Regions from separate parts of the Comamonas kerstersii genome, predicted to be linked through region 1. Evidence: predicted binding sites of a transcription regulator. Region 1 holds the regulator's gene; the other holds the start of a gene.
What was found. Region 1 encodes sigma-54, which starts transcription at its own class of promoters, with help from an activator protein. Its sites were predicted from a motif close to TGGCANGNAANCTGCTTT; they were not measured.

Region 1 (4,375 bases):
GGGCTCATCGAGCACCAGCACGCGGTTGCCATCGCGCAGGTTGCGCGCAATTTCCACCATCTGCTGCATGCCAATGCCCAGCTCGGACACCTTGGTGCGTGGGTCGATATGGTCCAGCCCCATCTTGGCCAGCTGTTCGCGCGCCATTTCGTGCAGGCGCTTGCGATCCACCAGGCCAAAGCGGTGGGGCAGGCGGTCGAGCAGCAGGTTCTCGGCCACCGTCAATGTGTTTACCAGCCCCAGCTCCTGCAGCACCATGCGCACGCCCTGACGCTCTGCGTCCGTACGTGACACGGGTGCAAAAGGCTTGCCCATCAGCGTCATCTGGCCGCGCGATGCCTGCACCAGGCCGCACATGATCTTGGAACATGTGCTCTTGCCTGCGCCGTTCTCGCCGGTCAGCGCCAGCACCTCGCCAGCGCGCAGGTCCAGACTCACGCCATCGAGCACCGTGCTATCGCCATAGTCCTTGCCGATGCCTTCAAGCCGCATGACCACCTGACCGTGGTCTGCAGGAGTGGGGTGTGCCATGTCTGCCTCTTACTTCGTCACCAAAACCACGTCGGTTTTGACTTCAGCAGGCAGCTGGGCCTGGGGTGTCTTGTCCTGGATGGCCTTCAGGGCCACATCAATACCGAAAGCCGCCTGCTTGGCAGCAAACTGGTCTGCCGTGGCCAGCACGCGGCCGTCCTTGAGCAAAGGCTTGATGGCCTGGATGTTGTCGTAGCCCACCACCAGCACCTTGCCTGTCTTGCCCGCAGCCTTGACGGCGGCCACAGCACCCAGAGCCATGGAGTCGTTACCAGCCAGCAGTGCCTTCAGATCGGGGTTCTCACGCATCATGCCGGCGGCCACGGTGTTGCCATTGGCAATTTCCCAGTTGCCGGACTGCACGCCCACGATGTTCATCTTGGCAGCGTCCATGGCGTCCTTGAAGCCTGCGGTGCGCTGCTGTGCATTGGTGGTGGTAGACACGCCTTCGATGATGCCGACCTTGTCGCCGGCCTGCAGTTGCTGGGCCAGATAGTCGCCCACCAGCTTGGCGCCGTAGCGGTTGTCAGGCCCCACAAAAGGAATGTTCAGGTTCTTTTCCTTCAGGGCTTCGGGGTCCAGACGGTTGTCGATGTTCACCACGATCACGCCCTTGTCCACGGCGTTCTTGAGCACGGGCACCAGCGCCTTGGAGTCAGCAGGTGCGATCACGATGGCATCGGCCTTCTGCGCCACCATCTGTTCGACCATCTTGATCTGGGCTGCGGTGTCGGTCTCGTTCTTGATGCCGTTGCTCAGCAGCACGTAGTTGCCGTGCTCCTTGTTGTGTGCCTTGGCACCGTCTTCCATGGTGCGGAAGAACTCATTGGCCAGCGACTTCATGACCAGCGCCACCTTGGGCTTGTCCTGCGCATGCACGGCGGGTGCAAAAGCACCAAAAGCGGCCAGTGCGGCTGCACCGATAGCCAAGAGGGTATGACGACGTTGTTGCATATTGGTTCTCCGAGCGCAGGGCACTCAACTGGGTTACGAGCAAAAAACAAAACGCTGCCCGCAGGCAGCGCATAAGTAATAACCGTAATATCCGCGCGATTCTAGCGAGCGCTCACCAGCTTAGCCAATCGCCCCGAGCAAACCAATACAGCGTTAACGGGTTGCTCCGTTCGCTTACAACGCTTTTCTCAAATTTGCTGGCGCAATTTTCAGCGCCTCCCGGTATTTCGCCACCGTGCGGCGGGCACATTCGATGCCCTGCTCCTTGAGCATCTCGGCAATCTGGCTGTCCGACAGCGGTTTTTTGGGGTTCTCTGCACTCACAAACTGGCGGATCAGCGCACGCACTGCCGTACTCGACGCATTGCCGCCCGTCTCTGTACCCAGGCCGGAACCGAAGAAGAACTTCAGCTCATAGGTGCCGTGGGGCGTGGCCATGTACTTGGCCGTCGTCACACGGCTGATGGTGGATTCGTGCAGCCCCAGCTCGTCCGCAATATCGCGCAGCACCAGCGGACGCATGGCCAGCTCACCGTGGATAAAGAAGTTTTTCTGCCGCTCCACAATGGCTTTGGACACACGCAAGATGGTGTCAAAGCGCTGCTGCACGTTCTTGATGAACCAGCGCGCCTCCTGCAGGCGCTGCTGCAGCATGGCGTGGCCCTCGCTGCCCTTGTGGCTGCGCAGCGCACCGGCATAGACCTCGTGCACACGCAGACGCGGCATCACATCGTGGTTGAGCTGCACGCTGAACTGCATCAGGCCATCGCCCCCCTTGCGGTTCGTTTTCTGCACGATCACATCGGGCACGATCACATGCCGCTCCACATCCACAAAGCGCCGCCCGGGCTTGGGCTCCAGCCGTGCAATCAGCGCCAGCGCTGCGCGCACGCGGCTTTCAGGCAGACCACAGGCCTGCATGAGCTTGCGCACATCACGGCGCGCCAGCATGTCCAGCGGCTGGGCACACAGCTGCAAGGCGGCTTCCAGCAGCGCAGGGTCGTCACCGCCTTGCTCCTGCAGATAGCGCAGCTGCAGGCGCAGGCATTCGGCCAGATCACGCGCCCCCACACCCACGGGTTCCAGCGACTGCAGCAGACGCAGCGCCACCGTGAAGTGGTGCATCAGCTCCTCAAGCTGTTCTTCATCTTCACTGCCTGCCAGGCCAATAGCCAGCTCTTGCAGCGAGTCTTCCAGATAGCCGTCGTCGTTGAGGTTTTCAATCAGAAAGCGCAGGGCGCAGCGCTGCACTTCCGACAGGCGCAGCGACAGTGCCTGCTGGTGCAGATGGTCCGTCAGAGATTCGTGGCAGCGGGCCAGTTCCAGTGCAGAAGGGGCATCCTCGTCCTCATTGCGCTTGCCGCGTGCCGGTGCTTCACCACCCCACTCTGCGTCATCCAACGCCCCCATGTCTACACTGCCATCGCCCTCCCAGTCCTGGGGCAGATCGGCAGCTTCTGCCACGGGAATTTCTGAATCTTTTTGCCCTTCAGCGCCCGTGGATACGGCGCTGTCAGCTACAGAAAAATAAGTTTCGTCGCTGGCATGCACATCCGCCTCTGGCGCGGAATTTGCATGCTCCACGCCAAAGGCCTCGCGTTCGACCTCTTCGGCAGACCATTCAAGAAATGGGTTTTCGTCGAGCATCTGCTCGACTTCCTGAGAAAGCTCCAGGGTCGACAGCTGCAGCAGTCGAATAGATTGTTGAAGTTGCGGCGTCAACGCCAGATGTTGTGAGACCCGCAGTGACAAACTTGGCTTCAACGCTGTACCCCTCTTTGCTCTCTCGACCTTTGTTGTTATTGATGACGCTGCAGGGGAGGTCTACATCCGGAAATGTTCGCCGAGGTATACCCGGCGCACATCCGGATTCTCGACAATCTCCTGCGGCGTTCCCTGTGCCAGCACTGTGCCATCGCTGATGATGAACGCGTGGTCACAGATGCCCAGTGTTTCGCGCACATTGTGATCAGTAATCAAGACGCCAATGCCGCGCTCCTTGAGGAAGCTGATGATGCGCTGAATCTCGATCACGGCGATGGGGTCAATACCGGCAAACGGCTCATCCAGCAGGATGAAGCGCGGATTCGTGGCCAGTGCGCGGGCAATCTCCACGCGGCGGCGCTCACCACCGGACAGCGCCAGCGAAGGCGACTTGCGCAGGTGGTCCACGCGCAGCTCCTGCAGCAGCGTGGTCAGTTGCTGCTCAATGGCTTCGCGCGACAGCGATTTGCCACTGGCATCTTTTTGCAGCTCCAGCACGGCACGCACGTTGTCTTCCACATTGAGTTTGCGAAAGATCGATGCTTCCTGCGGCAGGTAGGACAGACCCAGGCGCGAGCGCTGGTGAATCGGCATATTGCCCACGGAGTGGCCGTCAATCAGCACATCACCCCCGTCGCTGCGTACCAGCCCCACGATCATGTAGAACGACGTGGTCTTGCCCGCGCCGTTGGGGCCGAGCAGCCCGACGACCTCACCCTTTTGCACGGTGATGGACACGTCTTTGACCACCTTGCGGCTGCCATAGGACTTGGCCAGATGCCGTGCCTCGAGCTTGCTCACCGCGGCAGTGTCTTGGGTCTTCTCGGCCATTAGTTTCCTTGCAGTTTCAGTGCATCCGAAGGCTGCAGCGTCTGTGCAGGTGCGCTGGACGGTGCTGGCGTAGTGTTCTTGGGCGCCAGGATGGCTCGGACACGGCCGCCGGAGCCAGCAGGGGCTGACGAAGGCTCATTGCTGCGCTTTACGCCATCCACGGTGAACACGTCCGTGAGGTTGTTGTAGGTGATGACGCTGCCCATGATGTCGTCACTGAGCTGGCCACCCGTGTAGCGGCGCAGCTGGCCGCGGCGGATGAACTTCACGTCATCCGTCTTGCCGTTGTATTCAA
Region 2 (4,375 bases), 610 kb from region 1:
CGCGAATGCGCACCTGGTGATGCCACCTTCGGCTGCGCAGGAGTTTCTCGACGCCACATTGGCGCAAGATTGGCGCAAAAACGAAACCGCCATGTTTGCTGCCGTGCAGATCATCCGCATGACGGGCGACGTAGCGCGTGACTTTCCCGACAGCGTGCGCCAGCAGGTGCTGGACAAAATGCGTGCAGCCGGTGCGCCACAGCGCTGGCTGGAGTTGGTGGAGCGCGTGGTACAGATGGATGCCCAAGACCAGCAACGCAGCCTGGGCGACAGCTTGCCGCCAGGGTTGGTGTTGTTGTAGCCCCATCCACCAGCGTTGCTGGTGGGTATGAACAAGGAGATGCCCATGTCATTCACTGCAACAGAAGTGCAGGCCATGCAACTGGCGATGGAGGCCGCACGCCAGGCCCGTGCAGTTGGCGATACACCGTTTGGAGCAACACTGGTGTCGTCTGAGGGTGAGATCCTGCACACCTCACCCAACCGGCAAAACAGCACGGGTGACTGCACAGCCCATGCCGAAGTGGTCCTCGTACGAGAGGCTACGCAGCGGTTCGGCCCAGAGCGTCTGCATGGAGCAGTCGTATTTGCCAGCGGTGAACCCTGCGCTATGTGCAGCGGTGCCATGTTCTGGGCGGGGATCAAACGTGTGGTGTTTGCAGCCAGCACGCAAGATATTGGTGACGCTCTGGGAGGGCCGGTTCTGCCTGCACGCTGCGCTGAGGTGCTGGAGCCTGCACAACCTGCGGTGCGCGTAGAAGAAGGCCTGCTGCGTGATGAGGCCGTCGCAGTGCTGAACGGGCGCTGAACAGCCCGGAGTCTGACAGAACACTGGCAGACACCTCTGTTTTGCTATGGGGCAGCGGGTGGCTTGCCTATGATTCCCCCATCTTCTTCCAAGCCTGCTGCCTGCGAACACCCTCGCGCCAGCGGTCTTGACATTGCGCAGCCTGGGCCACACGCCTGCGCAATCCCCTTGCAAGCCACAAGCAGCAAGTTCGCCTTGAATTTCCGTGAGCACTGCGTTGTCAATGTGGTGGCTGTGCTTAGGCGTATGGCTGCATCTCCAGTGCTGACGGTTGAACCACCCCATTGACGTACTTGGAGTTGTGATGCCTGTGCATTCCGCTTTTTCTCGCCGCCATGCTTTGGCGCTGGCCGTTGCCAGCGTGGTCTCTATGGCTGCACCTGCCGCCTGGGCGCAGGACAGCTGGCCCACCAAGCCCATTACCTTTGTGGTGCCACAAAATCCCGGCGGTGCCAATGACGTGATTGCGCGTGCCGTAGCGCAAAGCCTGGAAAACTCGCTGGGCCAGCCCGTGATCGTGGAAAACCGTGCGGGTGCCAACGGTAACGTGGGAACGGGCCAGGTAGCACGCAGCGCGCCCGATGGTTATACCTTTCTGGTGACGGCGCAAAGCGCACACACCATCAACCCTGCGCTGTATTCGCGCACGGGGTTTGACCCCATCAAAGACTTCACCCCCGTGATGCAGCTGGCTGTGGCGCCGTATCTGCTGGTGGTCAATCCACAGTTTCCTGCCACGACCTTCGACGAGCTGGTGGCCTATGCCAAAGCCAATCCCTATAAGGTGGAATACGCCTCGGCCGGCAATGGCACGCTGAATCACTTGCTGGGCGAGATGCTCAAGAAGCAAAAGGGCGTGGAAATGCTGCATGTGCCCTACAAGGGGGCTGCAGCGGCAGCGACCGATGTGGTGGCTGGCCAGCTGCCCGTGACCTTTGGCAGCTTCCCCGGCGTCATGCCGTTCGTGAGCAGCGGCAAGCTGCGTGTGCTGGGTGTGGCGTCGGACAAGCCGACACCGCTGGCACCTGAAATTCCTGTGCTGAAGGATCTGGCCGTGACGTCCTGGTACGGCCTGTTTGCCCCTGCAGGCACACCCCAGCCCATCATCGACAAGGTCTATACCGAGATCTCTCGCGTGCTGGCTACCCCCGCCATGCAGGAGCGCCTGAAGACGCTGGGTGCGGAGCCCGTGCAGTCCAACCCGCAAAGCTTTGCAGCCAGCTTGCCTGCAGAGCTGGCGCACTGGAAAAAAGTGGTGGATGAGTCGGGCGCAAAAATCGATTAACGCACGCTGCGTTGCCTCACATGCGCTCCACAAGGCCTGCAGATGCAGGCCTTTTTTTCACACACATGTGTCGTGCACCATTTCTCGGCGTTAGTGCGTGCACATTAGGGCATTGCCTGATGCGGTTCAGTGCATTTTGGTGCAGATGTTTCTGTGAATGCTGATGCCTAGAGCCTAGAGCCTAGAGGATAGATGCCGACAGTGCACAAGCTGGCACGACTGTTGCGATAAATGGTCAAGACATGCGGTAGTTCGCGTGTCGAAAACCGAAAGCTCTGTTCTATGCCAGAAGAAAAAACACCACTGACACGGCGAAAACTCCTCACCATGATTGGCCATATGGCAGGTGGCGCAGCCATGTACTCCGCCATGGGGACTCTGGGCCATGCCGCTGAATCTTCGTATTCCGGCCCCATCAAGCTCAGCAAGGCCAAGCCTGGCGCATCCGTAGTGGTGCTGGGTGCTGGCCTGGCAGGCATGCTGGCCGCCATTGAGCTGCGCAATGCGGGTTACAAGGTCACAGTGCTGGAATACCAGAATCGCGCTGGTGGCCGTGCTTGGACACTGCGTGGCGGTGACACTTTTACCGAGCTGGATGGCACGACCCAGACCGTTGGCTTTGCCAAGGGGAATTATCTGAACCCAGGGCCCTGGCGTGTGCCCCACAACCACCATGCCATGATGGATCTGTACCGTCGTTATGGCATTGAGCTGGATGTGTTCAACCAGGTCAATCACAACGCCTATGTGCACAACAGCAAGGCTTTTGGTGGCAAGCCACAGCGCTTTCGTCATATCGCAACGGACTACCGTGGACACACGGCCGAGCTGCTGGCCAAGGCGGTCAACCAGGGCGCTCTGGATACGGTCATCAGCAAGGAAGATGCAGAAAAGCTGCTGGCCAGCCTGAAGAGCACAGGAGCGCTGGATAAGGACTATCGCTATGTGGCCAGCCTGCACACCAGCGAATACCGCGGCTTTGATGTGGACCATGGTGGCGGTCTGATGCCACGTGCCAAGGCATCGCAGCCCATTGGTGTGAGTGAAGTGCTGCAGTCCAACCTGTGGGGGCAGATCGGCTCGGGCAATCTGACGGAATTCCACAGCACCATTTTCCAGCCCAAGGGCGGCATGGACATGCTGCCTCAGGCCATGGCCAAGGATCTGGGCAAGGCGATTCAGTACAACGCCAAGGTGAGCAAGATTGCACAGGATGAAAAGTCCGTCACCGTGAGCTATACCCGCAATGGCGTACAGCAGCAGGTGACTGCCGACTGGTGCGTCTGCACGATTCCTGCTTCCATCTTGGCGCAGATGGACATTCAGGTGGGCGACAAGATGCGCGCCGCCATTGAGGCCTTGCCATACGGCAGTTCGGTCAAGGTGGGTCTGGAATTCAAGCGACGTTTCTGGGAAGAGGATGAGCGCATCTACGGTGGCATTACCTCGACGGACCTGCCGATTCAGCAGATTTCCTACCCATCCAACGACTATATGAAGCCCGGCCCTGCTGTGCTGCTGGGGGCATATGCCTTTGACAACACCAATGCCTATCGCTTGGCTTCGCTGACGCCCAAGGAGCGGGTCCGTCTGGCCCTGGAGTGGGGTAGCCAGATTCACCCGCAGTACAAGCAGGAATTCCTGAACGGCGTGTCTGTGGCATGGCACCGCACACCCTGGACTCAGGGCTGCTATGGCGCATGGAACGACAACCTGCGCGCGCAGCACTACGACAACATGGCGCAGATTGACAACCGTCTGGTGCTGGCTGGCGAGCATATCTCCTTCATTCCCGCATGGCAGGAAGGTGCCGTGCTGTCTGCCCTCGACGCTGTGCAGCGCCTGCACGCCAAGGCCGTGAATGTCTGAGTCAGGCCACTTGAAAGGAACGAACGCTATGAGCACAAAGAAGTTGCACCGTGGTCTGTCTGTGGCCGTAGTGGTGCTGGCAAGCATGGCCAGTCTGTCCGCTTTCGCAGGGCCTGTGACAGGCACTGCTGCCGAGGTACTGGCGATTGCTGACACACAGGTTGAAGCCCTCAAGGCGGGCTTTTCCAGCGACCGTCGCCTGAACACCCAGCGTGATGGGGAAAAGATCTACCAGGCCATTTGCCAGGGCTGCCACATGCCCCAGGGGCAAGGTGCTGCCGAGGTGGGTTTTTACCCTGCACTGGCGGGCAATGAAAAGCTGGCTGCAGCTGCGTATCCGGTGGGTGTGGTCATGAATGGCCTGCATGGCATGCCTGGCTTTGCCCATCGACTGGACGACGCACAGGTAGCAG

Region 2: the regulator sigma-54 is predicted to act here: its motif matches at 2,305-2,322, upstream of B5M06_RS03855 (flavin monoamine oxidase family protein).

The regions. Positions count from the first base shown of each region.
Region 1 covers NZ_CP020121.1:1,425,060-1,429,434, reverse strand. The annotation lists gene B5M06_RS06655 (sugar ABC transporter ATP-binding protein) at 1-531, opposite strand, end outside; gene B5M06_RS06650 (sugar ABC transporter substrate-binding protein) at 541-1,485, opposite strand; gene B5M06_RS06645 (RNA polymerase factor sigma-54) at 1,660-3,249, opposite strand; gene lptB (LPS export ABC transporter ATP-binding protein) at 3,310-4,080, opposite strand; gene lptA (lipopolysaccharide transport periplasmic protein LptA) at 4,080-4,375, opposite strand, start outside.
Region 2 covers NZ_CP020121.1:817,977-822,351, reverse strand. The annotation lists gene B5M06_RS03870 (Hsp70 family protein) at 1-301, shown strand, start outside; gene B5M06_RS03865 (nucleoside deaminase) at 347-808, shown strand; gene B5M06_RS03860 (Bug family tripartite tricarboxylate transporter substrate binding protein) at 1,113-2,093, shown strand; gene B5M06_RS03855 (flavin monoamine oxidase family protein) at 2,376-3,962, shown strand; gene B5M06_RS03850 (c-type cytochrome) at 3,991-4,375, shown strand, end outside.